Regions from separate parts of the Streptomyces sp. NPDC018026 genome, predicted to be linked through region 1. Evidence: riboswitches for the same ligand, from Rfam matches in the RefSeq annotation. Region 1 holds a riboswitch; each other region holds the start of a gene.
What was found. Region 1 has a riboswitch for cobalamin ahead of ACH4D3_RS21170 (ribonucleoside-diphosphate reductase subunit alpha). Riboswitches for the same ligand answer to the same signal wherever they lie in the genome.
Positions count from the first base shown of each region.

Region 2: it holds a riboswitch for cobalamin, as region 1 does, so the genes downstream of both, ACH4D3_RS01090 (energy-coupling factor ABC transporter permease) here and ACH4D3_RS21170 (ribonucleoside-diphosphate reductase subunit alpha) in region 1, are expected to answer to the same signal.
Region 3: it holds a riboswitch for cobalamin, as region 1 does, so the genes downstream of both, ACH4D3_RS37080 (cobalamin biosynthesis protein) here and ACH4D3_RS21170 (ribonucleoside-diphosphate reductase subunit alpha) in region 1, are expected to answer to the same signal.

Region 1 covers NZ_JBIRFY010000006.1:317,561-327,179, reverse strand. Annotated here, with positions in the region: gene ACH4D3_RS21175 (ribonucleotide-diphosphate reductase subunit beta) at 1-571, opposite strand, end outside; gene ACH4D3_RS21170 (ribonucleoside-diphosphate reductase subunit alpha) at 571-2,946, opposite strand; cobalamin riboswitch at 3,074-3,235, opposite strand; gene ACH4D3_RS21165 (GNAT family N-acetyltransferase) at 3,297-3,803, opposite strand; gene mctP (monocarboxylate uptake permease MctP) at 3,876-5,486, opposite strand; gene ACH4D3_RS21155 (DUF3311 domain-containing protein) at 5,483-5,740, opposite strand; gene ACH4D3_RS21150 (GntR family transcriptional regulator) at 5,876-6,640, opposite strand; gene dasA (N,N'-diacetylchitobiose ABC transporter substrate-binding protein DasA) at 7,096-8,373, shown strand; gene ACH4D3_RS21140 (carbohydrate ABC transporter permease) at 8,462-9,448, shown strand; gene ACH4D3_RS21135 (carbohydrate ABC transporter permease) at 9,445-9,619, shown strand, end outside.
Region 2 covers NZ_JBIRFY010000001.1:261,381-270,999, reverse strand. Annotated here, with positions in the region: gene ACH4D3_RS01110 (FAD-binding and (Fe-S)-binding domain-containing protein) at 1-1,689, shown strand, start outside; gene ACH4D3_RS01105 (hypothetical protein) at 1,734-2,201, opposite strand; gene ACH4D3_RS01100 (chloride channel protein) at 2,482-3,828, shown strand; gene ACH4D3_RS01095 (potassium channel family protein) at 3,927-4,406, shown strand; cobalamin riboswitch at 4,458-4,643, shown strand; gene ACH4D3_RS01090 (energy-coupling factor ABC transporter permease) at 4,673-5,377, shown strand; gene ACH4D3_RS01085 (energy-coupling factor ABC transporter substrate-binding protein) at 5,374-5,730, shown strand; gene cbiQ (cobalt ECF transporter T component CbiQ) at 5,731-6,480, shown strand; gene ACH4D3_RS01075 (ATP-binding cassette domain-containing protein) at 6,552-7,367, shown strand; gene ACH4D3_RS01070 (MFS transporter) at 7,398-9,026, opposite strand; gene ACH4D3_RS01065 (TetR/AcrR family transcriptional regulator) at 9,175-9,619, opposite strand, start outside.
Region 3 covers NZ_JBIRFY010000019.1:69,773-79,391, forward strand. Annotated here, with positions in the region: gene ACH4D3_RS37055 (hypothetical protein) at 1-127, opposite strand, end outside; gene ACH4D3_RS37060 (alpha/beta hydrolase family protein) at 307-1,434, opposite strand; gene ACH4D3_RS37065 (class II aldolase/adducin family protein) at 1,551-2,219, opposite strand; gene pitH (low-affinity phosphate transporter PitH) at 2,444-3,715, shown strand; gene ACH4D3_RS37075 (hypothetical protein) at 3,750-3,971, shown strand; cobalamin riboswitch at 4,112-4,265, shown strand; gene ACH4D3_RS37080 (cobalamin biosynthesis protein) at 4,370-5,356, shown strand; gene ACH4D3_RS37085 (cobyric acid synthase) at 5,353-6,861, shown strand; gene cobN (cobaltochelatase subunit CobN) at 6,858-9,619, shown strand, end outside.

The sequences.
Region 1 (9,619 bases):
CGTAGAAGAACAGGCCCTCGATGCACGCCGCGAAGCAGATCAGGTTGAGCAGGAAGCGGCGCCGGTCGGCCTTGGTCTCCAGGCGGTCGATCGACTCGACCGAGTCCATCCACCGGAAGCAGAACTCGGCCTTCTCCCGGATGGACGGGATGTTCTCCACGGCCGCGAAGGCGGCGGCGCGGTCCTCCGGGTCGGGCAGGTAGGTGTCCAGCAGCGTCAGATAGAACTGGACGTGGACGGCCTCCTCGAAGAGCTGGCGGGACAGGTACAGCCGCGCCTCGGGGGAGTTGATGTGCTTGTAGAGGGTCAGCACCAGGTTGTTCGCGACGATCGAGTCGCCGGTGGCGAAGAAGGCCACGAGCCGGCCGATCAGGTGCTGCTCCATCGGGCTGAGCTTCGCCAGGTCGGCGACGTCCGAGTGGAGGTCGACCTCCTCGACGTGCCAGGTGTTCTTGATGGCGTCCCGGTAGCGCTCGTAGAAGTCCGGGTAGCGCATGGGGCGCAGGGTCAGTTCGAAGCCCGGGTCGAGCAGGTTCTTCGTGGTGGGGTTCGCGGGGGTCTCGGTGGTCATTACTGGCAGGCCTCGCAGGACTCGGGGTTTTCCAGGGAGCAGGCGACCGCTTCGGGGTCCGGGGCGGCCTGCACGGGCACGGTGGTGGCGCGGGCCGCGGCGCGGGCGATCCGGGTCGCCGGTCGCGAGCGCAGGTAGTACGTGGTCTTCAGGCCCTGCTTCCAGGCGTACGCGTACATCGAGGAGAGCTTCCCGATGGTCGGCGTCTCCAGGAACAGGTTCAGCGACTGGGCCTGGTCGAGGTACGGGGTGCGGGCGGCGGCCATGTCGATCAGGCCGCGCTGCGGGATCTCCCAGGCGGTGCGGTACAGCGCCCGCACGTCCTCGGGAATCCAGCTGAAGCCCTGCACCGAGCCGTTGGCCTCGCGCAGCGCCTCACGGGTGCGGGCGTCCCACACGCCGAGCCGCTTGAGGTCGTCCACCAGGTAGGAGTTGACCTGGAGGAACTCGCCCGACAGCGTCTCGCGCTTGAACAGGTTGGACACCTGCGGCTCGATGCACTCGTAGACACCGGCGATGGAGGCGATGGTCGCGGTCGGCGCGATGGCCAGCAGCAGGGAGTTGCGCAGCCCGGTCGTCGCCATGCGCTCGCGCAGCGCGGCCCAGCGCTCCGGCCAGGCGGGCTCGACGCCGTAGTGGTCCGGGTGCAGCACCCCCCGGGCCGTGCGGGTCTTCTCCCAGGCCGGCAGCGGGCCGCCCCGCTCGGCGAGGTCGGCGGAGGTCTCGTACGCGGCGAGCATGATCCGCTCGGCGATGCGGGTGGACAGGGCCTTCGCCCCGGGGGAGTCGAAGGGCAGCCGGAGCTGGAAGAAGACGTCCTGGAGGCCCATCGCGCCGAGGCCGACCGGGCGCCAGCGGGCGTTGGAGCGGCCCGCCTGCTCGGTCGGGTAGAAGTTGATGTCGACGACCCGGTCCAGGAAGGTGACCGCGGTGCGGACGGTGGTGTCCAGGCGCTCCCAGTCCATGTCGCCCTTCGCGGGGTCGACGAAGGCGCCCAGGTTGACCGAGCCCAGGTTGCAGACCGCCGTCTCCCCGTCGTCGGTGACCTCCAGGATCTCCGTGCAGAGGTTGGAGGAGTGGACGACGTGGCCGGGGACCGCGGTCTGGTTGGCCGTGCGGTTGGCGGTGTCCTTGAAGGTCATCCAGCCGTTGCCGGTCTGCGCGAGGGTGCGCATCATGCGGCCGTACAGCTCCCGGGCGGGCAGCGTCCGGCGGGCGAGCCCCGCCTCCTCCGCCCTGCGGTAGGCCGCGTCGAACTCCTCGCCCCACAGGTCCGTCAGCTCCGGCACGTCGGCGGGGGAGAACAGCGACCAGGTCCCGTCGGCGTCCACCCGGCGCATGAACTCGTCCGGGATCCAGTGCGCGAGGTTCAGGTTGTGCGTACGGCGGGCGTCCTCGCCGGTGTTGTCCCGCAGCTCCAGGAACTCCTCGACGTCCGCGTGCCAGGTCTCCAGGTAGACCGCCGCCGCGCCCTTGCGCCGGCCGCCCTGGTTCACGGCCGCCACCGAGGCGTCCAGCGTCTTCAGGAACGGGACGATGCCGTTGGAGTGCCCGTTGGTGCCGCGGATCAGCGAACCCCGGGCGCGGACGCGGGAGTAGGCGATGCCGATGCCGCCGGCGTGCTTGGACAGGCGGGCGACCTGGTGCAGGCGGTCGTAGAGGGAGTCCAGCTCGTCCTTGGGGGAGTCCAGGAGGTAGCAGGACGACATCTGGGCGTGCCGGGTGCCGGAGTTGAAGAGGGTGGGGGAGGAGGGCAGGTAGTCCAGGCGGCTCATCAGGCCGTACAGGGCCGCGACCTCGTCCACGGCGCGGACCGTGTCGTCCTCGGCGAGTCCGGCGGCGACCCGCAGCAGGAAGTGCTGGGGAGTCTCGACGGCCTTGCGGGTGATCGGATGCCGGAGCAGGTAGCGGCTGTAGAGCGTACGCAGGCCGAAGTAGCCGAAGCGGTCGTCGGCGTCCTGGTCGACCAGCGCGTCCAGGCGGCCCGCGTGCAGCCGTACGAAGGCGGCGGTGCGGTCGGCGATCAGGCCCTCGCGGTGGCCGGTGGCGACGGAGTCGGTGAAGGTGACGACGCCCTGGGAGGCGGCCTCGGCGCGGATGCCGATGGTCAGCAGGCGGGCGGCCAGCCGGGAGTAGACCGGGTCCTCGGAGATCAGACCGGCGGCGGCCTCGGTGGCCAGCTCGCGCAGCTCGGCCTCGTCGGCGCGGGCGGACCGGCCGCGCAGTGCGGCGGCGGCCACCCGGCCGGGGTCGGCGCCGGGGAGGTCGGCGGTCAGCCCGGTCAGGGTCCGCAGCAGGGCGGCACCGGGTCCGTCGGGTTCCCCGGTCGCCGTCACCGGGGTCGCTGAAGCCGGATCGGCTGGCGCGATGGTCACGTGGAGCACTCCCTCGCTCGGCACGAGGCCCGGCGGAGGGAGGGCAGGAGGCAGCTCACGAGCGCACGCGGCGTCGCGTCCACCGGCCCACTCCACGAGGCCCGGACGTCATGGCACCCGGGCCAGGGCGGCCGGGCGCACCGTCGGCAGGTCCTCGGACTGGACAGGCGTGCGCGCACGTGTGAAGACGTACGGATGCACGCAAGTACACCGTTGCGGGACAGTTCCGGATTCGCACCGGATTCCCCTGCGGCGACAGCGAGCACGAGCATACATCTTGTGCCCGGTGACGCGAGCACCCCCAGATGTTGTGTCCCGACGGGGTGTTGTGGCGGGGTGCCGCAGCTGGGTCAGAGCGTCAGTGCGTAGGCGAGCAGCATGATGTCGTCCAGCTCCGGCAGGGGGTTCCAGTCGCGGTCGGGCGTGCGGACGAAGCCCAGGCGCTCGTAGAGGCGGTGGGCGGTGCGCATGCTGGCCTGGGTCGACAGCACGACGCTCCGGCAGCCCTCGACGGCCCGGGCCCGGTCGGCGCAGGCCCGCACCAGGGCCTCGCCCGCCCCGCGGCCGCGTGCCTCGCGGGCGACGGCGAGCATGCGTATCTCGGCCTCGCCGGGGCGTGCGATGTCCGCCATGGGACCGCCGGACGGCACGAAGGTCACGCCGCCGAGCACCCGGCCGTCCGCCGCGGCGACCAGCACCTCCGCGGCGGCGGCGCGCTTGGCCACGTTCCGCAGCTCGACCAGGTAGGAGTCGCTCTCCCCGAAGTCGAGGAGGCCGTCGCGCAGGTAGGCCTGCGCGGTGATCTCGCCGAGGGTGTCGTACTCCTCGGCCGTCGCCCGCCGGATCACGAAGTCCATGACGCCGAGTGTGCCCCACGGGTACGACAACGGGCCGCCGGATTTCTCCGGCGGCCCGCCTCGAACTGGGGATCAGTGCGAGCTGCCCGCCGTGGCCGGCGGCAGTTCCACCTGGACGCCCGGGTCGCCGGCGTCCGCCGTGTAGTCGCTCGGCTTGGTCTCGTCGACGCCGTCGGGCGCCTTGACCGCCCTCAGGACGAAGGTGAGGACCACGGTGACCAGCACGTTCAGCACGAAGGCGGTGAGGCCGATGTAGCCGATCTCGCCGATGCCGGGGATCTCGTCGGAGGAGCCGCCGAAGTGCTTCTGCGTCGGCGAGGCGACACCGTAGGCGGCGACCGTGCCGTAGACCATGCCGACCGCCCAGCCGCCGAGCAGCGCCCAGCGGTGGAACCAGCGGGTGAACAGGCCGCCGACCAGGGCCGGGAAGGTCTGCAGGATCCAGATGCCGCCCAGCAGCTGGAAGTTGATCGCGACGGTCTTGTCCATGCCCAGGACGAAGATCAGCGCGCCCACCTTCACCAGGAGCGACACCAGCTTGGAGACCTTGGTCTCCTGCTGCGGCGTGGCGTCCGGCTTGATGAAGTCCTTGTAGATGTTGCGGGTGAAGAGGTTCGCGGCCGCGATCGACATGATCGCCGCCGGGACCAGGGCGCCGATGCCGATCGCCGCGAACGCCACGCCCGCGAACCAGTCCGGGAACATGTTCTCGAACAGCTGCGGGATCGCCAGCTGGCCGTTGTCCACCTTGACCCCGGCCGCGATCGCCATGAAGCCGAGCAGCGCGAGCAGACCCAGCATCAGCGAGTACAGCGGCAGGATCGTGGTGTTGCGGCGGATCACGTTACGGCTGCGCGAGGACAGCGTCGCGGTGATCGAGTGCGGGTACATGAACAGCGCCAGGGCCGAGCCGAGCGCCAGCGTCGCGTACGTCCACTGGCCCCCCGAGTCGGGCACCACTCCACCCTTGCCCGACGCGGTGAACTTGTCGCTCGCCGAGGCGAAGATGTCGTCGAAGCCGCCCAGCTTGATCGGGATGTAGATGATCGCCACCGCGATGACGATGTAGATCAGCGTGTCCTTCACGAACGCGATCAGCGCGGGCGCGCGCAGTCCCGACGAGTAGGTGTACGCCGCCAGCACACCGAAGGCGATCAGCAGCGGCAGGTCCTTGACGAACCAGTTGGTGTCCTCGCCGCCGCCGACGCCCATCACGTCCAGGACGGCCTGGATACCGACCAGCTGGAGCGCGATGTACGGCATGGTCGCCAGGATGCCGGTGACGGCGACCGCCAGCGACAGACCCTTGGAGCCGAACCGGCCGCGTACGAAGTCCGAGGTCGTCACGTACCCGTGCTTGTGCGAGACCGACCACAGGCGGGGCAGGAAGGTGAAGATCAGCGGGTAGACCAGGATCGTGTACGGCACCGCGAAGAAGCCGGCCGCGCCCGCCGCGTAGATCGCCGCCGGGACGGCCACGAAGGTGTACGCGGTGTACAGGTCGCCGCCCAGCAGGAACCAGGTGACCCAGGTGCCGAACGAGCGGCCGCCGAGGCCCCACTCGTCGAGGCTGTGCTCGTTCTCGGCCTTGCGCCAGCGGGCGGCCAGGAAGCCCATGGCGGTGACGAGGACGAAGAAGAAGATGAAGACGGCGAGTGCGACGCCGTTCACGCCGTCGTTCACTTGGTCCCGCCTTCCCGGCGCCCGCGCTGGTCGCGCTGCCACAGCTTGTACGCGGTCACCGTGAGCAGGGTGGAGATCAGCACCCAGGCCATCTGGTACCAGTAGAAGAACGGGATGCCGATGAAGTCCGGGTCCGTCTTGGTGTACGAACCGACCCACAGCATGGCCACGAACGGTGCGACGAGACAGAGCCCGATGACGACGCGCACCGGCGTCACCACCGGCTCTCTGCTCACTTCTGTGTCTTCTGACATGCGCGGCTCCGTCCCCTCGCTGATCACCTCGTGCAGTGCGCACGAAATGTAGGTGACGGTGTCAAGACAGCGGAAGACCTCGTCCGTATATCGGTCCTCAACCGCAATCTGGGGCCCGGGCGAGCGGGCTTTGGTCTAGTCCTGGGGCCGCTTGAGGCGGGCCACGAACTTGTAGCGGTCGCCCCGGTAGACCGACCGCACCCACTCCACCGGCTGACCGGTGCGGTCCTGCGAGTGCCGGGAGAGCATCAGCATGGGCAGGCCCACGTCGGTGCCGAGCAGGCCGGCCTCGCGCGGGGTGGCCAGCGAGGTCTCGATGGTCTCCTCGGCCTCGGCCAGGTGGACGTCGTACACCTCGGCGAGCGCGGTGTAGAGGGACGTGTACTTCACCAGGGAGCGGCGCAGGGCGGGGAAGCGCTTGGCGCTGAGGTGGGTGGTCTCGATCGCCATCGGCTCGCCGTTGGCCATGCGCAGCCGCTCGATGCGCAGCACCCGGCCGCCGGCCGTGATGTCCAGCAGTCCGGCGAGCCGATCGTCGGCGGTGATGTAGCCGATGTCCAGCAGCTGAGAGGTCGGTTCGAGGCCCTGGGCCCGCATGTCCTCGGTGTACGAGGTGAGTTGCAGCGCCTGCGACACCTTGGGCTTGGCGACGAAGGTGCCCTTGCCCTGGATGCGCTCCAGGCGGCCCTCGACGACCAGCTCCTGCAGGGCCTGGCGCACCGTCGTGCGCGAGGTGTCGAACTCGGCGGCCAGGGTGCGTTCCGGCGGGACCGGTGTGCCCGGCGTCTGGGTCCGGGTCATGTCGAGCAGATGCTTCTTCAGACGGTAGTACTTGGGCACGCGCGCGGTACGGACGGTCGCCCCACCCTCGTTCTCCGCACTGCTGACGTCGGTGCTCATGCTCTGCCTTCCCGGCTCCGGGTGCCGAAGCGACCGCTATCCCTGTCGGCCACGGCTCACATCGTGGCACGGCTTCGTGCCGGGATGGCCCCCGCACGCTCCGTGATCCCTTCTGTATACCCGCGGGAACACCCTTGGTCTAGTCCATAGGGCGGTCAGGCGTCGCTGGTACGCGCCTTCGCGGCGGTCGCGGCACGTCATTCGGTGGGGGGTGGTACAGCCGGTCCCGGTCCGCCCGATCTGTCGCTTGCGCAATGAAAGGTCCCTGCATATCTCGGTCCCATCACGGAGGCGACGACTGGGTTTGAACACCCTTGACAGTCCTATTGGTCTGGGCCAAGCTCCCCGTACTGGTCTACACCATTGGTCCAGGTCCCGGCCCCATGGGCGGTCCGCGTCGACGAGCAACCGCGGGGAGGCAGGGGGGTTGTGTGGCATCCCTGAGGAGGGTTGGCGTGAAGCGCAAGCTTATAGCCGCGATCGGTATCGCGGGCATGATGGTCTCGATCGCCGCGTGCGGGGGCGACAGCGGTGACGACGACAAGAAGGCCGGCGCCGACGGCTACGCCGGTGAGACGCTCACCGTGTGGGTGATGGACGGATCCTCGCCCGACGACTGGCAGGCGGACCTCGCCAAGGAGTTCGAGGCGAAGACCAAGGCCAAGGTCAAGTTCGAGATCCAGAAGTGGAACGGCATTCAGCAGAAGCTGACCACCGCTCTCTCCGAGGAGAACCCGCCCGACGTCTTCGAGATCGGCAACACCCAGACCCCGGCCTACGCCAAGACCGGCGGCCTCGCGGACCTGAGCGACCTCAAGAGCGAGATCGGCACCGACTGGTCCGAGTCGCTCAACAAGTCCGCGGTGTTCGACGGCAAGCAGTACGCGGCCCCGTGGTTCGTGGTCAACCGCGTCGTCGTCTACAACAAGAAGATCTGGGCGGACGCGGGCATCAAGGAGCTGCCCAAGACCCGCGACGAGTTCTACAACGACCTCAAGACGATCGGTGAGAAGACCGACGCCGAGCCGATCTACCTGCCCGGCCAGAACTGGTACCACTTCGTGGGCCTGGTCATCGGCGAGGGCGGCGAACTGGTCAAGAAGGACGGCGACAAGTACGTCTCCAACCTGGCCGACCCGAAGGTCGCCGCCGCCACCGAGACCTACAAGAAGTTCCAGGCCCTGTCCAAGGCCCCCAAGGACAAGGACGAGGCCACCCCGCAGCAGGGTGAGATCTTCGCCAAGGGCAAGACCGGCTCCTTCATCGGCATGGGCTGGGAGGGCGCCACCGCGATCGCCACCAACCCGGCGATCGAGAAGGACCTCGGCTACTTCACCATCCCCGGCCCCACGGCGGACAAGCCCGAGGGCGTCTTCCTCGGCGGCTCCAACCTGGCCGTCGCCGCGGGCAGCAAGAAGCAGGACCTCGCCAAGGAGTTCCTGAAGCTCGCGCTCTCCGACAAGTACGAGGGTGCGCTGGCCAAGGCCAACGGCGTCATCCCGAACAAGGAGGCGCTGCAGAGCAACCTGAAGGGCAACGCCGCCGCCGAGGCCGCCGCGCCGGCCGCCGGTACCGGTGACACCACGCCGCTGATCCCGGAGTGGGCCGCCGTCGAGAACGACCCGAACCCGATCAAGACGTACCTGACGGCCGTCATGAAGGGGAAGTCCCCGGCCGACGCCGCCAAGCAGGTCGAGGGCGAGTTCAACAAGCGCCTGGCGCAGCAGCAGTAGCACCGGGTGAGCCGGGGCGGGGGCTGACACACGACGGCCCCCGCCCCGGCGTCGAGGTGAACAGGTCGAGAAGAGAGAGACCGCGAGCATGACCGTGCAGACCGAACGGCCGCCCTCAGGCCCGTCGGACGTCCGCAAGGCGGACGGTGGGGGAACCGGCGGGCCCAGAGCGAGAGCCGCGTCGCGCGCCGGCGCGCTGGCCCCGTATCTGCTGCTGCTGCCCGCCGCCGCGGCCACCGTGCTGCTGCTCGGCTGGCCGCTGGTGAAGGACGGCCTGCTGTCCTTCCAGAACCTCAACATGGCGCAGCTGATCCAGCACGTCACCGAGTGGACCGGCTTCGACAACTACAAGGAGGTCCTCACCGGCGAGGACTTCTGGCGCGTCACCCTCCGTTCCATCATCTTCACCGCGGTCAACGTCGTCCTCACCATGGTGGTGGGCGGTCTGATCGGACTGCTGCTCGCCCGCCTCGGCAGGGTGATGCGGTTCGTGCTGATGATCGGCCTGGTACTGGCGTGGGCCATGCCCGTGGTCGCCGCGACCACCGTCTACCAGTGGCTCTTCGCCCAGCGCTTCGGTGTCGTCAACTGGGTGCTCGACAAGCTCGGCTGGCACTCCATGGCCGACTTCAGCTGGACCGGCAGCCAGTTCTCGACCTTCTTCGTCGTCACCGTGCTGATCGTCTGGATGTCCGTCCCGTTCGTCGCGATCAACCTGTACGCGGCGACCACCACCATCCCCGACGAGCTGTACGAGGCCGCCGCCCTCGACGGGGCCGGCATGTGGCGCAGCTTCACCTCGGTCACCCTGCCGTTCCTGCGCCCGTTCCTCTACGCGACGACGTTCCTCGAAGTCATCTGGATCTTCAAGGCCTTCGTCCAGGTCTACACGTTCAACGGCGGCGGACCGGACCGTCTCACCGAGATCCTGCCCGTCTACGCCTACATCGAGGGCGTCGGCAACCAGCACTACGGCATGGGTGCGGCGATCGCGGTCCTGACCATCCTGATCCTGCTCGGCCTGACCGCGTACTACCTCAGGATCGTGCTCAAGCAAGAGGAGGACGAGCTGTGAAGCGCTCGCTCTTCGGCCGCGTGTGGCCCAACGTCACGGCCGTCGTCCTGTTCATCGGCCTCGTCTTCCCCGTCTACTGGATGTTCGCCACGGCCTTCAAGCCGACCGGGGACATCATCTCGGAGGACCCGGTCTGGTTCCCGACCGACGTCACCTTCGAGCACTTCAAGA
Region 2 (9,619 bases), on a different contig from region 1:
GGCGGCTCGCTGTCCGGCGAGCACGGGGACGGGCAGAGCCGCGGCGAGCTGCTGGGGCGGATGTTCGGGGACCGGCTCGTGGAGGCGTTCGGCCGGCTGAAGGCCGTGTTCGACCCGCTGGACCGGATGAACCCGGGGAAGGTCGTCGCGCCGTACGGGCTGGACGACAACCTGCGGCTCGGCGGTGACTGGGCCCCGTTCGAGCCCCGCGACCTGCACTTCCGCTTCCCGCACGACGGGGGTTCGTTCTCGCAGGCGGCCAACCGCTGCGTCGGCGTCGGCAAGTGCCGGCAGCACACCAGCGACGGCACGGTGATGTGTCCGTCGTACCAGGTGACCCGGGAGGAGGAGCACTCGACGCGGGGCCGGGCCCGGCTGCTGTTCGAGATGCTCGACGGGCACGGGGACGGCGCGATCCGGGACGGCTGGCGTTCGGAGGCGGTCAGGGACGCCCTCGATCTCTGCCTGGCCTGCAAGGGCTGCAAGAAGGACTGTCCGGCGGACGTGGACATGGCCACGTACAAGGCGGAGTTCCTGTCCCACCACTACGCGGGCCGGCCGTGGCGCCGGCCGCGCTCGGACTGGTCGATGGGCTGGCTGCCGGCGCTCGCGCAGGTCGTGGGCCGCACCCGGCTCGGGCCGGTGGTCAACGCGCTGACGCACGCGCCGCTGCTGTCGAGGGCGGCGGTGCTGGTGGCGGGAGTGGCGGACCGGGAGGTGCCGCTGTTCGCGGAGCGCACCTTCGAGCAGTGGTTCGCCGGCCACCAGCCGGAGGGCGACGGGCGCCGCGGGTCCGTGCTGCTGTGGCCGGACACCTTCACCAACCACTTCCACCCGCACATCGGCCGGGCGGCGGTACGGGTCCTCGAAAACGCGGGCTGGCGGGTGGAGTTGCCGCACGAGCCGCTGTGCTGCGGGCTGACCTGGATCTCCACCGGGCAGCTGGGCACGGCGGAGAAGGTCCTCACCCGCACCGTGCGCGCCCTGGCCGAGCACGTCCGCGCGGGCGGCCTGGTGGTGGCGCTGGAGCCGAGCTGCACGGCCGTGTTCCGGGCGGACGCGGCGGAGCTGTTCCCCGGCGACCAGGACGTGCTGCGGCTGGCCGAGCGGACGGTGACGCTGTCGGAGCTGCTCACCGAGCACTCCCCCGGCTACGAGCCGCCGCGGGTCCCGGACCGCTCGGCGCGTGCGCTCGCCCAGGTGCACTGCCACCAGCACGCGGTCCTGGGCTGGGAGGCCGACCGGGAGCTGCTGCGCCGGGCCGGGGTGGACGCGCAGCGACTCGACTCCGGCTGCTGCGGGCTGGCCGGCAACTTCGGCTTCGAGCGCGGTCATCTCGACGTCAGCGAGGCGTGCGCGGAACGGGTGCTGCTGCCCCGGCTGCGGGAGGAGGACGAGTCGACCGTCGTCCTCGCCGACGGGTTCAGCTGCCGGACCCAGATCCACGAGTTCGACAGCGGCGGCCACGAGGGCGTGCACCTGGCGGAACTGCTGGCCTCGGCGCTGCCGCCCGGTCCCGCGACCGGCCCGGGGAACGCCCCGGGCAGCGCGTACGGCACCGCTTTGGGCGCCCGTCCGTCCGCTCCCGGGCCGCGGGCCCGGGCCGTGGCCCTCGCGGCCGCGGCGGCGGCCGCGATGGGCACCGCGGCGGCGGCGACGGCGCTGGCCCGGAGCCTGCGCCGCCGCTGAGCCCGGACACGACGGGCATGGAGTCCGTGTCCGGGCGTGGAGTCTCAGGCCCGGGACGACGCGCTGTCCTGACGGCTCGCCAGGGCCCAGATCACGAAGACGTCGATCGCCATCATGATCACGGACCAGACGGGCGAGTACGGCAGGAACAGGAACTGGGCGATCAGGCTCAGCGAGGCGAGGACGATGCCCGCCACCCGCGCCCAGGCCATGTCCTTGAGCAGACCGAACCCGGTGACGAACACGAGGGCGCCCAGGATGACGTGGACGACTCCCCAGCCGGTCAGGCTCATCTCGTAGACGTAGGTGCCGATACGGGCGTACACGTCGTCCTCGGCGATGGCCGCGATGCCCTGGAGGACGGCGAGCGCGCCGTTCAGCAGCAGCAGTACGCCCGCGAAGACGACACCGCCGGTCACCCAGCCGCTGGTGCGGTCGCCCGAGCGCTGGGCCCAGGAGGCGTCGCCGCCGTGGGACGGCCGGCCGGGAGTGGGTTCGGCGTGCTGGCTCATGAGCGGAGTCCTTTCTGTGTCCCCCGTACGGGGCAGCTGCCCACCGGCGCCCAACGGCACCGACAGGTCATTCAGAGCCTGCGGGTGGCCGCGCTCCCCGGCCAGGCGGGTCCGCCGGACGGGTGAACCGCGCGCCGGGCGTGCGCATGCGGACGCTCCCGGCCTCGCGTTAACTGAGCGGCACCCGCGGCCCCGGTGACCGACGGACCCCGGGGCGGGACGAAGGAGGGCGTGTGACGAGTCGGCCGCTGCCCCGGCGGGGTCCGCGCGGACGGGTTCCGTGACCGCGCCGGCGAACGCCGTCCCGGACCGGGCGGAGCTGTCCCTGCGGCAGACCCTGCTCAGCCCCGGCTACCGGCGGCTGTTGCTGCTGTGCGTGCTGCTGGGGGTGCCCATCGCGCTGGCCTGCTTCTTCTTCGTCGGGCTCCAGCACGAGTTGCAGCACTGGGTGTGGACGTCGCTGCCCGAGGCGGCCGGATACGACACCCCGCCGTGGTGGTGGCCGCTGCCCGCGCTGGTGCTCGCCGGACTGATCCTGGCGCCGATCGTGACCCGGATGCCGGGCGGCGGCGGCCATCTGCCGGTGAACGGCCTGGGCGGCGCGCCCGTCGGCCCCCGGGCGCTGCCCGGCGCGGTGCTGGCCGCGCTGGCCACGTTGCCGCTCGGCGTGGTGCTGGGTCCCGAGGCCCCGCTCATGGCCGTCGGCAGCGGGCTCGCCCTGTTGGCGCTGCGGCGGGCGGGCGCGGGCGGCGATCAACGGGCGAGCGCGATCCTCGCGACGGCCGGCTCCACCGCCGCGATCTCCACCATCCTCGGCGGTCCGATCGCGGCGGCGGTGCTGCTCATCGAGGGGGCGGGGCTGGCCGGCACCCAGCTGGTCGCCCTGCTGCTGCCCTGCCTGCTGGCCAGCGCGGCCGGCGCCCTGGTCTTCACCGGCTTCGGGCAGTGGACGGGGCTGGAGATCGGCGCGCTGAGCCTGCCCGACCTGCCGCCGCAGGCCAATCCGGACGCGGGTGACTTCCTGTGGGGCCTGCCCACCGCGGCCCTGATCGCCGTACTGGTGACGCTGGCCCGCGCGCTGGGCCGCCGCACCGTCACCTGGACCGGGCACCGCACGGCCGCCCGCACCGTCGCCTGCGCCGCCGCGGTCGGCGGCTGTGTCGCCGCGTACGCGCTGATCACCGGCCGTTCCCCGGCCGAGGCGGCGCTGTCCGGCCAGGCCACCCTCGCCCAGCTCGCCGCGCACCCGCACGCCTGGTCCGTGGGGGCGCTGGTCGCGCTGGTCGCCTGCAAGGGGCTGGCCTGGGGCATCGCGCTGGGCGCGCTGCGCGGCGGCCCGATCTTCCCGGCCGTCCTGCTGGGCGCGGCGACGGCCCTGGCCTGCTCCGGGCTGCCCGGCTTCGGCGCCACCCCGGCCCTCGCCCTCGGCATCGCCGCCGCGGCGGCCGCGGTGACGGGGCTGCCGCTGGCCAGCTCGGTCCTGGCGGTGCTGCTGATGGGCCGGGACGCCCACGACCAGATGCCGCTGATCGTCATGGCCTCGGTCGTCGCGTTCGTCGTGGCCCAGCTGGTGCGCCGCACCCGGCCGGAACCGGGTGGGGCGCCGACGGCGGGAGCGGCACGGTGAGGGACCGCCGGACCGCACACCCGCGCCCTCGCCCTCGTCCGCGCCCTCGTCCGCGTTCCCGGACCGGCTGGGCAGCGGTCCGGCCCTGGCTCGTACGGGTGGGGATCGCGGCCGCCGTGGTCGTGGCGTACTTCCTGCTCCCCCTCGACCACCTGGGGCCGCAGCGGCCGGTGCTGAGCTGGGTGCTGTTCGCCCTGCTGCTGACCCTCGTCGCCCTACTGCTGCTGCGGCAGATCCGGCACGTTCTCCTCGACCGTCCGGACCGCCGGCCCGGGGTGGTCATCTCGCTGCTGATCGTCCTGTCCGTGCACGTCTTCTCGGCCACGTACTACGCCCTCGCCAAGTCGCCTGGCCAGTTCAGCGGACTGCACACCCGGATCGACGCGCTGTACTTCACCGTGGTGACGCTCGCGACCGTCGGGTACGGGGACATCACCCCGCGCGGCCAGGCCGCGCGGGTCGTGACGATCCTGCAGATCACCTACAGCTTCGTCTTCCTGACGGCCGCCGCGACCGCGCTGACCACCCGGATGCGGGACATGGTGGTCCGGCGTCCGGAGCGGGGCCGTTCGCGCTGACAGGGGTGCCGCGGGGTCCGAGGCCTGCTTGTGTCCGCCCCCGTGGGAGCACTACTGTCGCCACGCCTTGGTGAACGGGAAATCCGGTGTGATGCCGGTGCGGCCCTCGCCACTGTGAATCGGGAAGTCCGGCTCCGGCCCTAAGGGGCAGCCACTGGATCCTTGTGATCCGGGAAGGCGGAGCACGGGCGGTGGTACCCGTAAGCCAGGAGACCGGCCAAGGCGCGTCGTCCATCCACGAGGTGCTGGAGAGGGTCTGCTGAGCCATGCACATAGCCGAGGGCTTTCTGCCACCGGCGCACGCGATCGCCTGGGGTGTCGCGTCCGCGCCGTTCGTCGTCCACGGAGTCCGGTCACTCACCCGTGAGGTCAGGGAGCACCCGGAGAGCACACTGCTCCTCGGGGCCTCCGGAGCCTTCACGTTCGTCCTGTCGGCCCTGAAACTGCCGTCCGTCACCGGGAGTTGCTCCCATCCGACCGGCACCGGTCTGGGCGCGATCCTGTTCCGGCCGCCGATCATGGCGGTGCTCGGCACCATCACGCTGCTCTTCCAGGCGCTGCTGCTCGCCCACGGCGGGCTGACCACGCTCGGCGCCAACGTCTTCTCGATGGCGATCGCCGGTCCCTGGGCCGGGTACGGCGGCTACCGGCTGCTGCGCCGCTGGCACGTGCCGCTGATGGTCGCGGTGTTCGTCGGCGCGTTCGTCGCCGACCTGTCCACGTACTGCGTGACCAGCGTGCAGCTGGCGCTGGCCTTCCCGGACCCGAGCAGCGGGTTCCTGGGCGCGCTCGGCAAGTTCGGCTCGATCTTCGCCGTGACGCAGATTCCGCTCGCGGTGAGCGAGGGTCTGCTCACGGTGATCGTGATGCGGCTGCTCGTGCAGTCCAGCAAGGGCGAACTGACACGGCTGGGCGTGCTGCTGACGAAGACGGCCAGCGCGGGCGCCAAGTCCGGGGCGGTGGCCCGATGAGCCGTAACGCGAAGATCAACACCCTGCTGCTGCTCGCCGTGGCCGCGCTGGCGGTGCTGCCGCTCGTGCTGGGGCTCGGCGACCACAAAGAGGAGCCGTTCGCCGGGTCCGACGCGGAGGCGGAGACGGCGATCACCGAGATCGAACCGGACTACGAACCGTGGTTCTCCCCGCTGTACGAACCGCCGTCCGGTGAGGTCGAGTCGGCGCTGTTCGCCCTGCAGGCCGCGCTCGGCGCGGGCGTGCTGGCGTACTACTTCGGCCTGCGCCGGGGCCGACGGCAGGGCGAGGAGCGGGCGCTGGCGGCTTCCGGGGCCACGGCGGCACCGGGGAACACCCCCGAAGGGGACTGAGTGCTGCCGATCGACGCGGCGGCGCACGCCAGTCGCTGGCGCCGCCGCCATCCCGTGGACAAGGCCGTGCTCGGTCTCGGCCTGACCGTGCTCGCGATCTCGCTGCCGCCCTGGCCGGGCGCGGCGCTGGTGCTGGTGACGGCGCTGGCGGTGCTGCTCGGCCCGGCGGGCGTGCCCGGGCGCCGGCTGTGGCGGGCCTACCGGGTGCCGCTGGGCTTCTGCGTGACGGGTGCGCTGCCGCTGCTGGTGCAGGTCGGGGGCCCGGACGGGTTCCTGACGGCGGCCGACGGCGGTGCGGTGCGCGCGGGCGGGCTGCTGCTGCGCACCTCGGCGGCCTCGCTCGGGGTGCTGCTGTTCGCGTTCACCACGCCGATGTCCGACCTGCTGCCGCGCCTGGTACGGGCCGGGGTGCCCGCGCCGGTCGTGGACGTGGCGCTGGTGACGTACCGGATGAGTTTCCTGCTGCTGGACTCGGTGCGCCGGATCCGGCAGGCGCAGGCCGCGCGGCTGGGCCACACCACGCGGGCGGCGGCCTGGCGTTCGCTCGGCGGGCTCGGCGCCACCGCCTTCGTGCGGGCCTTCGACCGGGCGGCCCGGCTGCAGACCGGGCTCGCCGGGCGCGGTTACGACGGCACCCTGCGCGTGCTGGTGCCCGAGGCCCGCGTGTCGGTGCCGTTCACGGCGGCGAGCGTCGCGCTGCTGGCGGCGCTCGCCGCCCTCACCCTCGTACTGGAAGGACCCCTGTCGTGAGCGAACCGGTGCGGTCACCCGACCCGGCCTCGGACCCGGCCTCGGACCCGGCCTCGGACCCGGCCCCGGACCTGGTCGCCCTGCGGGGCGCGTCGTTCGCGTACGAGGAGGGCCCGGACGTGCTGGCGGGCCTGGACTTCGCGGTGCGCGAGGGGCGGGCGCTGGCGCTGCTGGGCCGCAACGGCAGCGGCAAGACGACGCTGATGCGGCTGCTCAGCGGCGGGCTGAGGCCGCGCGCGGGGACGTTGACGGTCGGCGGGGAGCCGGTGACCTACGACCGCAAGGGGCTGACCCGGCTGCGGACCACCGTGCAGTTGGTGGTCCAGGACCCGGACGACCAGCTCTTCGCGGCCTCGGTCGGCCAGGACGTGTCCTTCGGTCCGCTGAACCTGGGGCTGCCCGACGCGGAGGTGCGCTCCCGGGTCGGGGAGGCGCTCGCCGCGCTGGACATCGCGGCGCTGGCCGAGCGGCCCACGCACCTGCTGTCGTACGGGCAGCGCAAGCGGACCGCGATCGCGGGGGCGGTCGCGATGCGGCCCCGGGTGCTGATCCTCGACGAGCCGACCGCAGGTCTCGACCCGGACGGGCAGGAGCGGCTGCTCGCCACCCTGGACCGGCTGCGCGCGGGCGGCACCACCGTGGTGATGGCCACCCACGACGTCGACCTCGCCCTGCGCTGGTCCGACGACGCCGCCCTGCTCACCCCGGACGGTGTGCGCACCGGCCCGGCCGCCGCGACGCTGGCCCGCACCGACCTGCTGCGGCAGGCCGGGCTGCGGCTCCCCTGGGGTGTCGCGGCGGCCGGGCTGCTGCGGGCGCGGGGACTGCTGGCGGACGCGGCGACGGGCCCGCGGACGGCGGAGGAGCTGGCGGCGCTGGCCGACTGACCAAGCGGGGGCGGCCGGGGTGCGGGTGGTTCAGCTCCCGGAACGGCTGAGTTCGGTGTCCCGGGCCTGCGTCGGGTCGGCCCCGGTCTCGGCCTCGGCCTCGGCCGCCCGCCGGGCGCGTCGGCCGGGCAGGACGGCGAGGACGATCAGGGTGCCCGCGGCCATGATGACGCCGCCGACGAGGCTGGTCGTCGAGACGCCGTGGGCGAAGGCCCGGTTCACGGCGTCGGCGAGGGCCTGCGCCTGCTCGGGTCCGGCGGCCGGGTTGGTGGCGAGCCGCTCGGCGACGGCGAGTCCGCCGCCCACGGAGTCCTGGGCGGTGTCGAGGGCGGCGGCCGGCAGCCGGTCGCCGACGAGCCCGGACAGCTCGTCCCGGTAGGAGGTGCCGAGGAGGGAGCCCAGGACGGCGATGCCCAGGGAGCCGCCGAGTTCCAGCGCGGTGTCGTTGGCGCCGCCGCCGACGCCCAGTTCGCTCTCCGGGAAGGAGCCCATGATGGTGTCGGTGGCCGGGGAGACGCTGAGGCCGATGGCGAGGCCCAGCAGCAGCATCGGGGCGAGGAAGTCGGCGTAGGTGGAGTTCTGGTCGATCAGGACCAGCAGGAAGACGCCGACGGTGCCGATGGCCATGCCCGAGCCGACCATGGCCCGCACGCCGAGCTTCGGGGTCAGCCGCCCGGTCACCGCGGCGCCGACGAACACGGCCCCGGCCAGCGGCAGCAGCCGTACGCCGGTCTCCAGCGCGCCGTAGCCGAGCACGAACTGCAGGAACTGCGTGGCGTAGTAGATGGCGCCGTAGGTGCCGAAGAAGAAGAACAGCACCGCGAGCATCGAGCCGCTGAAGGGCCGCAGCAGGAACCTGCGCACGTCCAGCATGGGGTGCGGGTGGCGCAGCTCCCAGGCCACGAAGCCGGTCAGGCCGACGGCGGCGACGACGGCCGCGGTCACGGGACCGGCGCCCCAGCCGAAGTGCGGGCCCTCGATGGTCGCGTAGACCAGGCTGCCGACGGAGACGATGGAGAGCAGCCCGCCGACGTAGTCGATGCGGCCCGCACCGGCCGCCCTGGACGGCGGTACGAGGACCAGCGCGCCGACGACGGCGAGGACCGCGACGGGGACGTTGACCAGGAAGGTCGAGCCCCAGGCGTGGTCCTCCAGGAGCCACCCGGCGACCAGCGGCCCGACCGCGATGGCGAGTCCCGAGGTGGCGGTCCAGGCCGTGATGGCACGGGCCCGCTCCCCCTTCGGAAAGACCGCGACCAGCAGGGACAGCGTGGCCGGCATGACGACGGCGGCGCCGACGCCCATGACCGCCCGGGCGGCGATGACCAGCCCCGTCTCGTGGACCAGGCTGCCCATCACCGAACCGCCCGCGAAGATCACCAGACCGGTGACCAGGGCGCCGCGGCGGCTGTACTTGTCGCCGATCGCGCCGAGCACCAGCATCAGCGCGGCGTACGGGACGGTGTAGCCGTCGATGACCCACTGCAGGTCGCTGCTGCTCAGGCCCAGGTCGGTCGTCATGTCCGGGGCGGCCACGATCAGGGACGTGTTGGCCATGACGACGATCAGCAGAGCCAGGCAGAGCACGAGGAGCGCCCACCAGCGCCGGGCGTAGGGCCCGGGCATCTTCTCGACGGGGGTGGTGGCCAGTAGGGGCATGGGGGCTCCCGGAGACAAGCGAGGGCGGGTTAATTGCCCATGAGTGAGCAGACAAGAGCAGCGTAGTTTGTTGCACATGGACGTGCAAATAAGGCGCCCACCGACCGGGGGCGCCTACTGGACGAGGAGAGGAACGGGAAGGGGTGGCCTACTCGGCCGGGACGGACTTCGCGCGCACCGCCGGGCCCACCGCCTCGACGACGGCCCGCGCCCGCGGCTCCGGCACACCGGCCGCGATGAGCATGGCGGCGGCGGTCCGGGGACCGTCGTCCTCCAGGGCACCGGTGTTGACCTGCTCCAGGAGCGCGACGACCATCGCTTCAAGTCCCGCGCTCAGCACCGCGGGGGGCAGGTGGGCCGGGAAGACCCCGTCCCGCTGGCCGCGCTCCAGGATGGCGGTGACCTCGGCGCGGGCCGGGGCCAGGATCTCGGCCACGCGCTCCACGCCCAGGTCGTGCCGGGCCAGGGCCAGCAGCATGCGGTAGCGGTCGCCCACGGACCACATCAGCAGCGTGAAGTGGGCCAGCGCCCGGTCGGCCGGCTCCTCCGGTCCCGCCGCCTCGGCCATCGCGCCGCGCAGCACCTCGGACGCC
Region 3 (9,619 bases), on a different contig from region 1:
GTGTGCCTTCCGGGGGACGCGGCGCGGGGCGGCGCGGACGCCGCTGATTCATCGCTTGGGGGGCGGCGGCCAGGGGTCGCGGGCGGACGAGTCGAAGCCTGGAGTCGCGCGGAATACGGGACGTCACGGGTGCAGTCTTCCGGTTGACGGTCCGAAAACCCAAACGGAATGCCCCGGCGGCCTCCCGGGACGGGGGACGCGGGGGCCCGGCGCAGCGCCCGGGCACCGGATCAGGCCAGTGGTACGGCGCTGAACGGAACCGGAGCGACGCACCGGGGAACCGGGGGTGGGGCGTGGCGGGAGGGGTCACACCAGCGGGGTCATGAAGCGGCGGAGGGTCTCCTCGTAGTCCGCGGGGTCGGCGTTCCACATGGCGCCGTGCGGGGCGTCCCGGACGGTGTGCAGGGCGACCAGGCGCGGGTGGGTGTCGGCGAGGCGGCGGGAGAGGCGCCAGGGGGCCACCGAGTCGCCGGGGCCGTGGAAGATCACGGTGGGCACGGCCGGGCGGTGCAGACCGGCCGTGCCGGTGTCCCGGTCGGCGTGCAGCCCGGCGCGGCCCTGCGCGGCCCGGACGGCGAGCGGCAGGAGCGCGCCGGGGGTGCGGCGGGCGGCGGCCAGGGCGCGCAGGGTGGTCTCCCAGCTGAGCACCGGCGAGTCCAGGACGAGCCCCGCGATGCGCTCGCGCACGCCGGAGAGCGCGGCGGTGCGCAGCGCCATGGTGGCGCCGGTGGACCAGCCGAGCAGGACGACCTGACGGGCGCCGTGGTCGAGGGCGTAGCGGACGGCCGCGTCCACGTCGCGCCATTCGGTCTCGCCGAAGTGGTGCAGGCCGTCGGGCGAGGGCGGTGCGCCGACGTCGCCGCGGTAGGCGAGGGCGAGCACCGGGACGTTGCGGCGGTGCAGCGGGGCGATCAGGTTCAGCGCGTGTTCGCGGGTGGCGGCCAGGCCGTGCACGGCGACGATCCAGGTCGGCCGGGCCCCGGGCAGGAACCAGGCCGGGAGCGGCCCGAGTTCCCCCGGGACCTCGACGTCGGCGTACTCGAGGCCGAGGGCCGTGCCCGGGTTCCCGACGTACAGGTTGGGGGTGAACCATGCCCGGTCGCCGGGCTTGAGGGTGCCGTGCGTGACGCGTTCGAGGCGGCGTACGACGGTGTCGGCGCCGTGCTCGGCGGTGTCCAGGACGGGGCCGAGCACGGCGTGGGAGCCGTCTCCGGCCAGCCCGTACCGGCCGGGGCGCAGGGCGGCCAGGTCCCGGGTGAGGGTGATCTGCCCGGCGGCGGTCCCGTGCACGGTGAGCCGGGGCTCGGTGGGCAGCGGCCGGCCGGGGGGCGCCTTGAGCGCGGCGTCGCTGGCGAGCCGGCCGGCGGCGACGCTCGCCACCCCGGTCGCCAGTGCTGCGGTGACGGCGGCTGCCGTTGCGGTGACAGTGCGCATGGGGCCAGTCTCCCGGTGGAGTCCTCGGGCGGCCAGTGGACGCGTGACAGTGGGTGACGGGGGCTCTTCGTGTCCCGTGGCCGGTACCCGCGCGACCGCCCGGCACGCACCGCGCGTCAGCTTCGCTGCCCGTACCCCCGGAGGCGTTCGGTCGCCTCGGCGAGCTGGGCCGGCGTCAGCAGGGACGGCGAGTGGCCCGGCACCGAGGACGCGGTCAGCCACAGGCGGCACATCCACTCCAGCTGGGCGGTGCGGTCGTAGGCCTGGTCGAGGGAGCTGCCGTAGGTGATCGTGCCGTGGTTGCGGAGCAGGCAGCCGGTGCGGTCGGCGAGGGCGTCGAGCATGCCGCGGGCGAGTTCGGGGGTGCCGTAGGCCGCATAGGGGGCGACCCGGACCGGGCCGCCGAGAGCGGCGGTCATGTAGTGCACCGGCGGGAGTTCGGGGACGAGCAGCGAGACCGCCGTCGCGTGCACGGCGTGGGTGTGGACGACCGCCCGGGCGCCGGGATCGGCGCGGTACACGGCGAGGTGCATGGGCAGTTCGCTGGTGGGCACGAGGGTGCCGAGCACCTGTCGGCCGTCCAGGTCGACGCCGGTCGCGTCGTCCGGGGTCAGCCGGTCGTAGGGGATGCCCGACGGGGTGACCAGGACCGTGTCGCCGACGCGCACCGAGACGTTGCCCGAGGTGCCGACCACCAGCCCGTCCGCAACCGTCCGGCGGGCCGTCGCGACGAGTTCCGCCCAGGCCGGCCCGACGGCGGCCTCCCCGGCCCGCGAATGCGTCACAGTCACCGTCTCCTCCCGGGCGCCCGCGCGCCCCTCGCGTCCCGTCGCCGGACGCCCTCGCGATGATCCTGCCAGGGACGTCTCCGGAGAGCACCGGAGCGGGCACGCAGAGGGAGGCGGCGACACCGCTTCCGGTCACCGTGGCGCCCTGCCCAGTTCATCTTCCGTTCACCCTGGTTACCTACGTTCGTCGCGCCAACGACCTCGAACGATTGCCTGGGTAAATGGAAAGCTTCTCGCTGATCCTCGCGATTGTGGTGGTAACCGCACTCGCGTTTGATTTCACGAACGGTTTCCACGACACCGCGAACGCGATGGCGACGACCATTTCGACCGGTGCGCTCAAGCCCAAGGTGGCGGTGGCGATGTCCGCCGTCCTCAACCTTGTAGGCGCCTTCCTCTCGGTGGAGGTCGCCAACACGATCTCCAAGGGTCTCGTCGACGAGACCGGCATCCGTCCCGAGGTCATCTTCGCCGCCCTGGTCGGCGCGATCCTCTGGAACCTCCTGACCTGGCTGGTCGGGCTCCCGTCCAGCTCTTCGCACGCCCTGATGGGCGGCCTGATCGGTGCCGCCGTCGCCTCGGCCGGCATCGGCGCGGTCAACGGCGACGTGCTCGTCACCAAGGTGCTCCTCCCCGCGATCGCCGCCCCGATCGTGGCCGGCCTCGCGGCGATGCTCGCGTCCCGGATGACGTACTCGCTGGGCCGCAAGGCCGACGGCAGGGCCGCCGCGAAGGGCTACCGGGCCGGGCAGATCGCCTCCGCCGGTCTGGTCTCGCTGGCCCACGGCACCAACGACGCCCAGAAGACCATGGGCATCATCACCCTCGCCCTGATCGCCGGCGGCTCGCTCGCCCCCGACTCCGACCCGCCCGTGTGGGTCATCCTGGGCGCCGGTCTGGCCATCGCGCTCGGCACCTACCTGGGCGGCTGGCGCATCATCCGCACCATGGGCAAGGGCCTGACCGACCTCCAGCCGCAGCAGGGCTTCGCCGCCCAGACCAGTGCCGCCACGGTCATCCTGGCCTCGTCCCACCTCGGTTTCTCGCTGTCCACCACGCACTCGGTCTCCGGTGCGGTGATGGGCGCGGGCCTCGGCCGCAAGGGCGGCGTGGTCCGCTGGTCCACGGCCACCCGGATGTTCGTCGCCTGGGGCCTGACGCTGCCCGCCGCGGCGCTGGTCGCCGCGCTCGCCGAGTGGGTCTGCCGGGCCGGCGACTGGGGCACGGGTCTCGTCGCGGTGTTCCTGATCGCCTCCAGCTTCGCGATCTGGCGGATCTCCCGCCGCGAGGTCGTCGACCACACCAACGTCGTCGACGGCGACCCGGTGGCCGCCGAGGGGCCGGGGCAGCCCGAGCCCGCCGGTGTGGTCACCACGGCGATGGCCGCCGTGTCGCCGCCCCCGACGGGCGTGACCGAGGAACTGGCGGCCACCGTCCCCGCCCCGGCCACCACGCCCGACCCCAAGGCCCCGTCGGCCGCCACCACCGTCTGAACCCGCCTGCCGGGTACGAAGGAAGCGAACCCCCATGAGCATCGACTGGGCAGCCCTCGGCTCCGTCTTCGGCGTCAGCCTCGTGGCCACGGTGGCCCTGGTGGGCCTGTTCACCCTCGGCATCGTCGGCCTCTCCCGCCAGGAGCGGGCCGCCGCCCAGGGCGGCTCCGCGGCCCTCGCGGTCACCGGCGCGTACGCGTGCTTCGCGGCCTGCACGGCGGCGGTGGCGTACGGGATCTATCTGATCGTCGCCTGAGCGTCGCCCGGCGCACGGGCGCACGCCCCCGGGGCGGGGCGCGGGACGGACTCGAACCGTTCCGCGCCCCGCCTCTTCGCGTGCCGGCGCACACCACTCGGGTGTGGGCCTTCGCACACTCCCCCGTCGCAGGTCAACGCCAGGTTGACGGGTGTTCGCGGGCCGTGGTGGACTTCCGGAGCCATCTACGGCGGCAGAAGAGGAAGCCCGGTGCGAATCCGGCGCGGTCCCGCCACTGTGACCGGGGACAGGATCCCCGGGAGCCAGGAACTCTCGCCGCCGTGCTCTTCGAACCAGGGCGCGGACACCCTGAGTGAGGACCTATCGCCATGCGCGGCTGCCGTTCCGGGCTCACCAGCGACACGCTTCGACTTCCCCTTCCCACGGCCGGTTGAGCCGTGCGTGCCGGACGCGTCTTCGCGTACGGCGCCGCCGCCGGCCTCCTCGGTGACCTCCTCCTCGGCGATCCTCGCCGCGGACACCCGGTCGCCGCGTTCGGCCGTGCCGCGGGCGCCGTGGAACAGGTGCTGTGGCGGGACCACCGGGGCTGGGGCGCCCTGCACACCGTCGTGTGCGCCGGCGGCGCCGCCGTCCTCGGCTCGGCCGCCGCGCACGCCGTACGCCGCTCCCCCGCCGCCTCCGTCGCGCTGACCGCCGCGGCCACCTGGTCGGTCGTCGGCGGCACCTCGCTGGCCCGCGAGGCCACCGCGATCGGCCGCGCCCTGGAGGCCGGGGACGTCGAGGCGGCGCGGGCGCGGCTGCCGCACCTGTGCGGGCGGGACCCGCAGGCGCTGGACGCCGACGGGATCGCCCGGGCCGTCGTGGAGTCCGTCGCCGAGAACACCTCCGACGCGGTCGTGGGCGCCCTGGTGTGGGGCGCGGTGGCCGGGGTGCCCGGACTGCTCGGCTTCCGGGCCGTCAACACCCTGGACGCGATGGTCGGCCACAAGTCGCCCCGCCACCGCCGCTACGGCTGGGCCTCGGCCCGCCTCGACGACCTCGCGGGCTGGCCCGGTGCCCGCCTCACCGCCGTACTGACCACCGTGGCGGGCGGCGACCCGCGCGGCGCCCTGCGGGCCTGGCGCGCGGACGCCGCACAGCACCCGAGCCCCAACGCGGGACCCGTGGAGGCCTCCTTCGCGGGCGCCCTGGGCGTACGCCTCGGCGGGACGCTCTCCTACGGCGGGCGGGTCGAGCACCGGCCCGTGCTCAACGGGGCGACGGGACGCACCGTACGGGCGGCCGGTTCCGCCGACATCGACCGGGCGGTACGGCTGTCCCGGCGCGTGGGCTGGCTGGCGCTGGGCGTGTGCGCGGGCGCGCGGCTGCTCGCGCGCCGGGCCGTCTCGAAGAACCCGGGTGTCACGAAGGGACGTACGTCATGAACGGTGGCCTCCTCGTCGCCGGTACCACCTCCGACGCCGGCAAGAGCGTCGTCACCGCCGGGATCTGCCGCTGGCTGGTGCGCCAGGGCGTCAAGGTGGCGCCCTTCAAGGCGCAGAACATGTCGCTCAACTCCTTCGTGACCCGGGACGGCGCCGAGATCGGGCGGGCGCAGGCCATGCAGGCCCAGGCCTGCCGGGTGGAGCCGACCGCGCACATGAACCCCGTGCTGCTCAAGCCCGGCGGGGAGCGCAGCAGCCAGGTCGTGCTGCTCGGCAGGCCCGTGGGCGAGATGACCGCCCGCGGCTATCACGGCGGGCGCCAGGAGCGGTTGCTCGGCACGGTGCTGGACTCACTGGCCGAACTCCGCTCCTCCTACGACGCGGTGATCTGCGAGGGCGCGGGCAGCCCGGCCGAGATCAACCTGCGCCGCACCGACATCGTGAACATGGGGATCGCGCGGGGCGCCGGACTCCCCGTCCTCGTCGTCGGCGACATCGACCGCGGCGGCGTCTTCGCCTCCTTCTTCGGCACGGTGGCGCTGCTGGCACCCGAGGACCAGGCACTGGTCGCCGGGTTCCTGGTGAACAAGTTCCGCGGCGACGTGTCGTTGCTGGAGCCGGGTCTGGAGATGCTGCACGGGCTCACCGGGCGCCGGACGTACGGTGTGCTGCCGTTCCGGCACGGGCTCGGCATCGACGAGGAGGACGGACTGCGGGTCTCCCTGCGCGGGACCGTGCGGGAGTCGGTCGTCGCCCCGCCGGTCGGCGAGGACGTGCTGCGGGTCGCCGTCTGCGCGGTCCCGCTGATGTCCAACTTCACGGACGTGGACGCGCTGGCCGCCGAACCCGGTGTCGTGGTGCGGTTCGTGGACCGGCCGGAGGAGCTGTCCGACGCGGATCTCGTCGTCGTGCCCGGGACACGGGGCACGGTCCGGGCCCTGGAGTGGCTGCGGGAGCGGGGGCTCGCGGACGCGATCGTCCGCAGGGTCGCCGAGGAGCGGCCGGTGCTCGGGATCTGCGGCGGCTTCCAGCTCCTCGGCGAGCGCATCGAGGACGAGGTCGAGTCGCGCGCCGGGCACGTGAACGGGCTCGGACTGCTCCCCGTGCGGGTGCGGTTCGCCCGCGAGAAGACCCTCACCCGGCCGGTGGGCGAGGCCCTCGGCGAGCACGTCGAGGGGTACGAGATCCACCACGGGGTCGCCGAAGTCGCAGGAGGCGAACCCTTCTTGGACGGCTGCCGGGTCGGCCGGACCTGGGGCACGCACTGGCACGGCTCGCTGGAGTCGGACGGCTTCCGGCGGGCGTTCCTGCGCGAGGTGGCCGCCGCCGCGGGCCGCCGCTTCGTGCCCGCCCCCGACACCTCGTTCGCCGCGCTGCGCGAGGAGCAGCTCGACCGGCTCGGCGACCTGATCGAACACCACGCGGACACCGACGCGCTGTGGCGGCTCATCGAGTCCGGCGCGCCGCAAGGACTGCCCTTCATCCCACCGGGAGCGCCCGCATGAGCACAGTGCTGTTGTTGTCGACCGCCGACACGGACCTGCTGGCGGCCCGCGCGTCGGACGCCGCCTACCTGATCGGCAACCCGACCCGCGTCGACGTACAGGAGGAGTTGCCGGGCCTGGTCGAGAACGCGGACCTCGCCGTCGTACGCCTGCTCGGCGGCAAGCGCGCCTGGGAGGACGGGCTGGCCGCGCTGCGGGCCGCCGGCGTCCCGACCGTCCTGCTGGGCGGCGAGAGCGTGCCGGACGCGGAGCTGATGGCGGAGTCGTCGGTCCCGGCCGGGGTGGTGGCCGAGGCGCTGCGCTACCTGGTCGAGGGCGGCCCGGACAACCTCACCCAGCTCGCCCGCTTCCTGTCGGACACGGTGCTGCTGACCGGCGAGGGCTTCGACGAGCCGCGGAAGATGCCGGAATACGGCGTCCACGGCGAGCGGGCATTCACCGAGGGCCGTCCGACGGTCGGCGTGCTCTTCTACCGCGCCCACCAGCTCAGCGGCAACACCGCGTTCGTCGACACGCTGTGCGACGCGATCGAGGCACGCGGCGCCAACGCGCTGCCCGTGTACTGCGGTTCGCTGCGCGGCACGGACCCGGGGCTGTACGAGCTGCTGGGCCGGGTCGACGCCCTGGTCGCCACCGTCCTCGCGGCGGGCGGCACGCACGCCTCGCAGGCCTCGGCGGGCGGCGACGAGGAGGCGTGGGACATCGGGGCACTGGCCGACCTGAACGTCCCGGTGCTGCAAGGGCTCTGCCTCACCTCCTCCCGGGCCGCCTGGGACGCCTCGGACGCCGCCCTGTCCCCGATGGACGCGGCGATGCAGGTGGCGATCCCGGAGTTCGACGGGCGGCTCGTCACGGTGCCCTTCTCCTTCAAGGAGCAGGGGCCCAACGAGGTGCCGGTGTACGTCGCCGACCCCGAGCGCGCCGCGCGCGTCGCCGGGATCGCCGTGCGGCACGCGGCCCTCAAGCACAAGCCGAACGCCGACAAGAAGCTCGCGCTGGTCTTCACGGCGTACCCGACCAAGCACTCCCGCGTCGGCAACGCGGTCGGACTCGACACCCCGGCGTCGGCGGTGCGGGTCCTGGACGCGCTCCGGGAGGCGGGGTACGGCGTCTCCGGGTACCCCGCCGAGGGCGACGAGCTGATCCACCGGCTGATCGAGGCCGGCGGTCACGACGTGGAGTGGCTGACGGAGGACCAGCTGGCGGCGGCGCCCGCGCGGGTCCCGCTGGCGGACTACCGGGCGTGGTTCGGGACACTGGACCCCGAGCTGCGGGACGCGATGACGCAGGCGTGGGGCGAGCCGCCGGGGTCGCTGTACGTCGACGGGGACGACATCGTGCTGGCGTCCTTGCAGTTCGGGAACGTGGTGGTGATGATCCAGCCGCCGCGCGGCTTCGGCGAGAACCCGATCGCGATCTACCACGACCCGGACATGCCGCCGTCGCACCACTACATGGCCGCCTACCGCTGGCTGGAGCACGGCTTCGGCGCCGACGCGATCGTGCACATGGGCAAGCACGGCACGATGGAGTGGCTGCCGGGCAAGGGCCTCGGCCTGAGCGCGGGCTGCGCGCCGGACGCGGTGCTGGGCGACCTGCCGCTGATCTACCCGTTCATCGTCAACGACCCCGGCGAGGGCACCCAGGCCAAGCGGCGCGGGCACGCCACGGTCGTCGACCACCTGGTGCCGCCGATGGCGCGCGCCGACACCTACGGCGACCTGGCCAAGCTGGAGCAGCTCCTCGACGAGTACGCCCTCGTCTCGGACCTGGACCCGGCGAAGGCACCGGCGGTCCGGGCGCAGATCTGGACGCTGGTCAAGGCCGCCGAGCTCCACCACGACCTGCACGTGGACGACCAGCCGGACGACGACGCGTTCGACGAGTTCGTCATGCACATCGACGGCTATCTGTGCGAGATCAAGGACGTGCAGATCCGCGACGGCCTGCACATCCTGGGCGGCGGCCCGGTCGGCGAGCCGCGCGTCAACCTGGTGCTCGCGGTGCTGCGCGCCTCGCAGGTCTGGGGCGGGCAGGCGAACGCGCTGCCGGGCCTGCGTGCCTCTCTGGCCGAGCACTTCGGCCTGGTGGAGAAGGAGCTGCTGGCCGAGCCGGGCGCCCCGGTGAAGGTGCCGGTGGAGCTGACGGACCTGGTGGACGGCCCGGCGCGGTCGGCGGCGGACGCGATCGACCTGCTTGAGCAGTTGTGCCGGCGGGTCGCGGAGGGCATGGAGCTGCGGGCGTGGGACCCGGCGGCGGTACCGGGTCTGGTGCGCGACGTGCTGGGCACCGAACTCCCCGACGCGGTCGCGGTGCTGGAGTTCGCCTGCGCGGAGGTCGTGCCGCGCCTCGCCCGGACCACGGACGAGATCGGGCACATCCTGCGGGCCCTGGACGGCGGTTACGTCCCGGCGGGACCGTCGGGTTCGCCGACCCGCGGCCTGGTCAACGTCCTGCCGACCGGCCGGAACTTCTACTCCGTCGACCCGAAGGCGATCCCGTCCCGGCTGAGCTGGGAGGTGGGCCAGTCGCTCGCGGACTCACTGATCCAGCGGTACCTGACCGACACCGGCGAGTACCCGAAGTCGGTCGGCCTCACGGTGTGGGGCACGTCCGCGATGCGCACCCAGGGCGACGACATCGCGGAGATCCTGGCGCTGCTGGGCTGCCGTCCCGTCTGGGACGACGCGTCGCGCCGGGTGACGGGCTTCGAGGTGGTGCCGGTGGCGGAACTGGGCCGGCCGCGCGTGGACGTCAC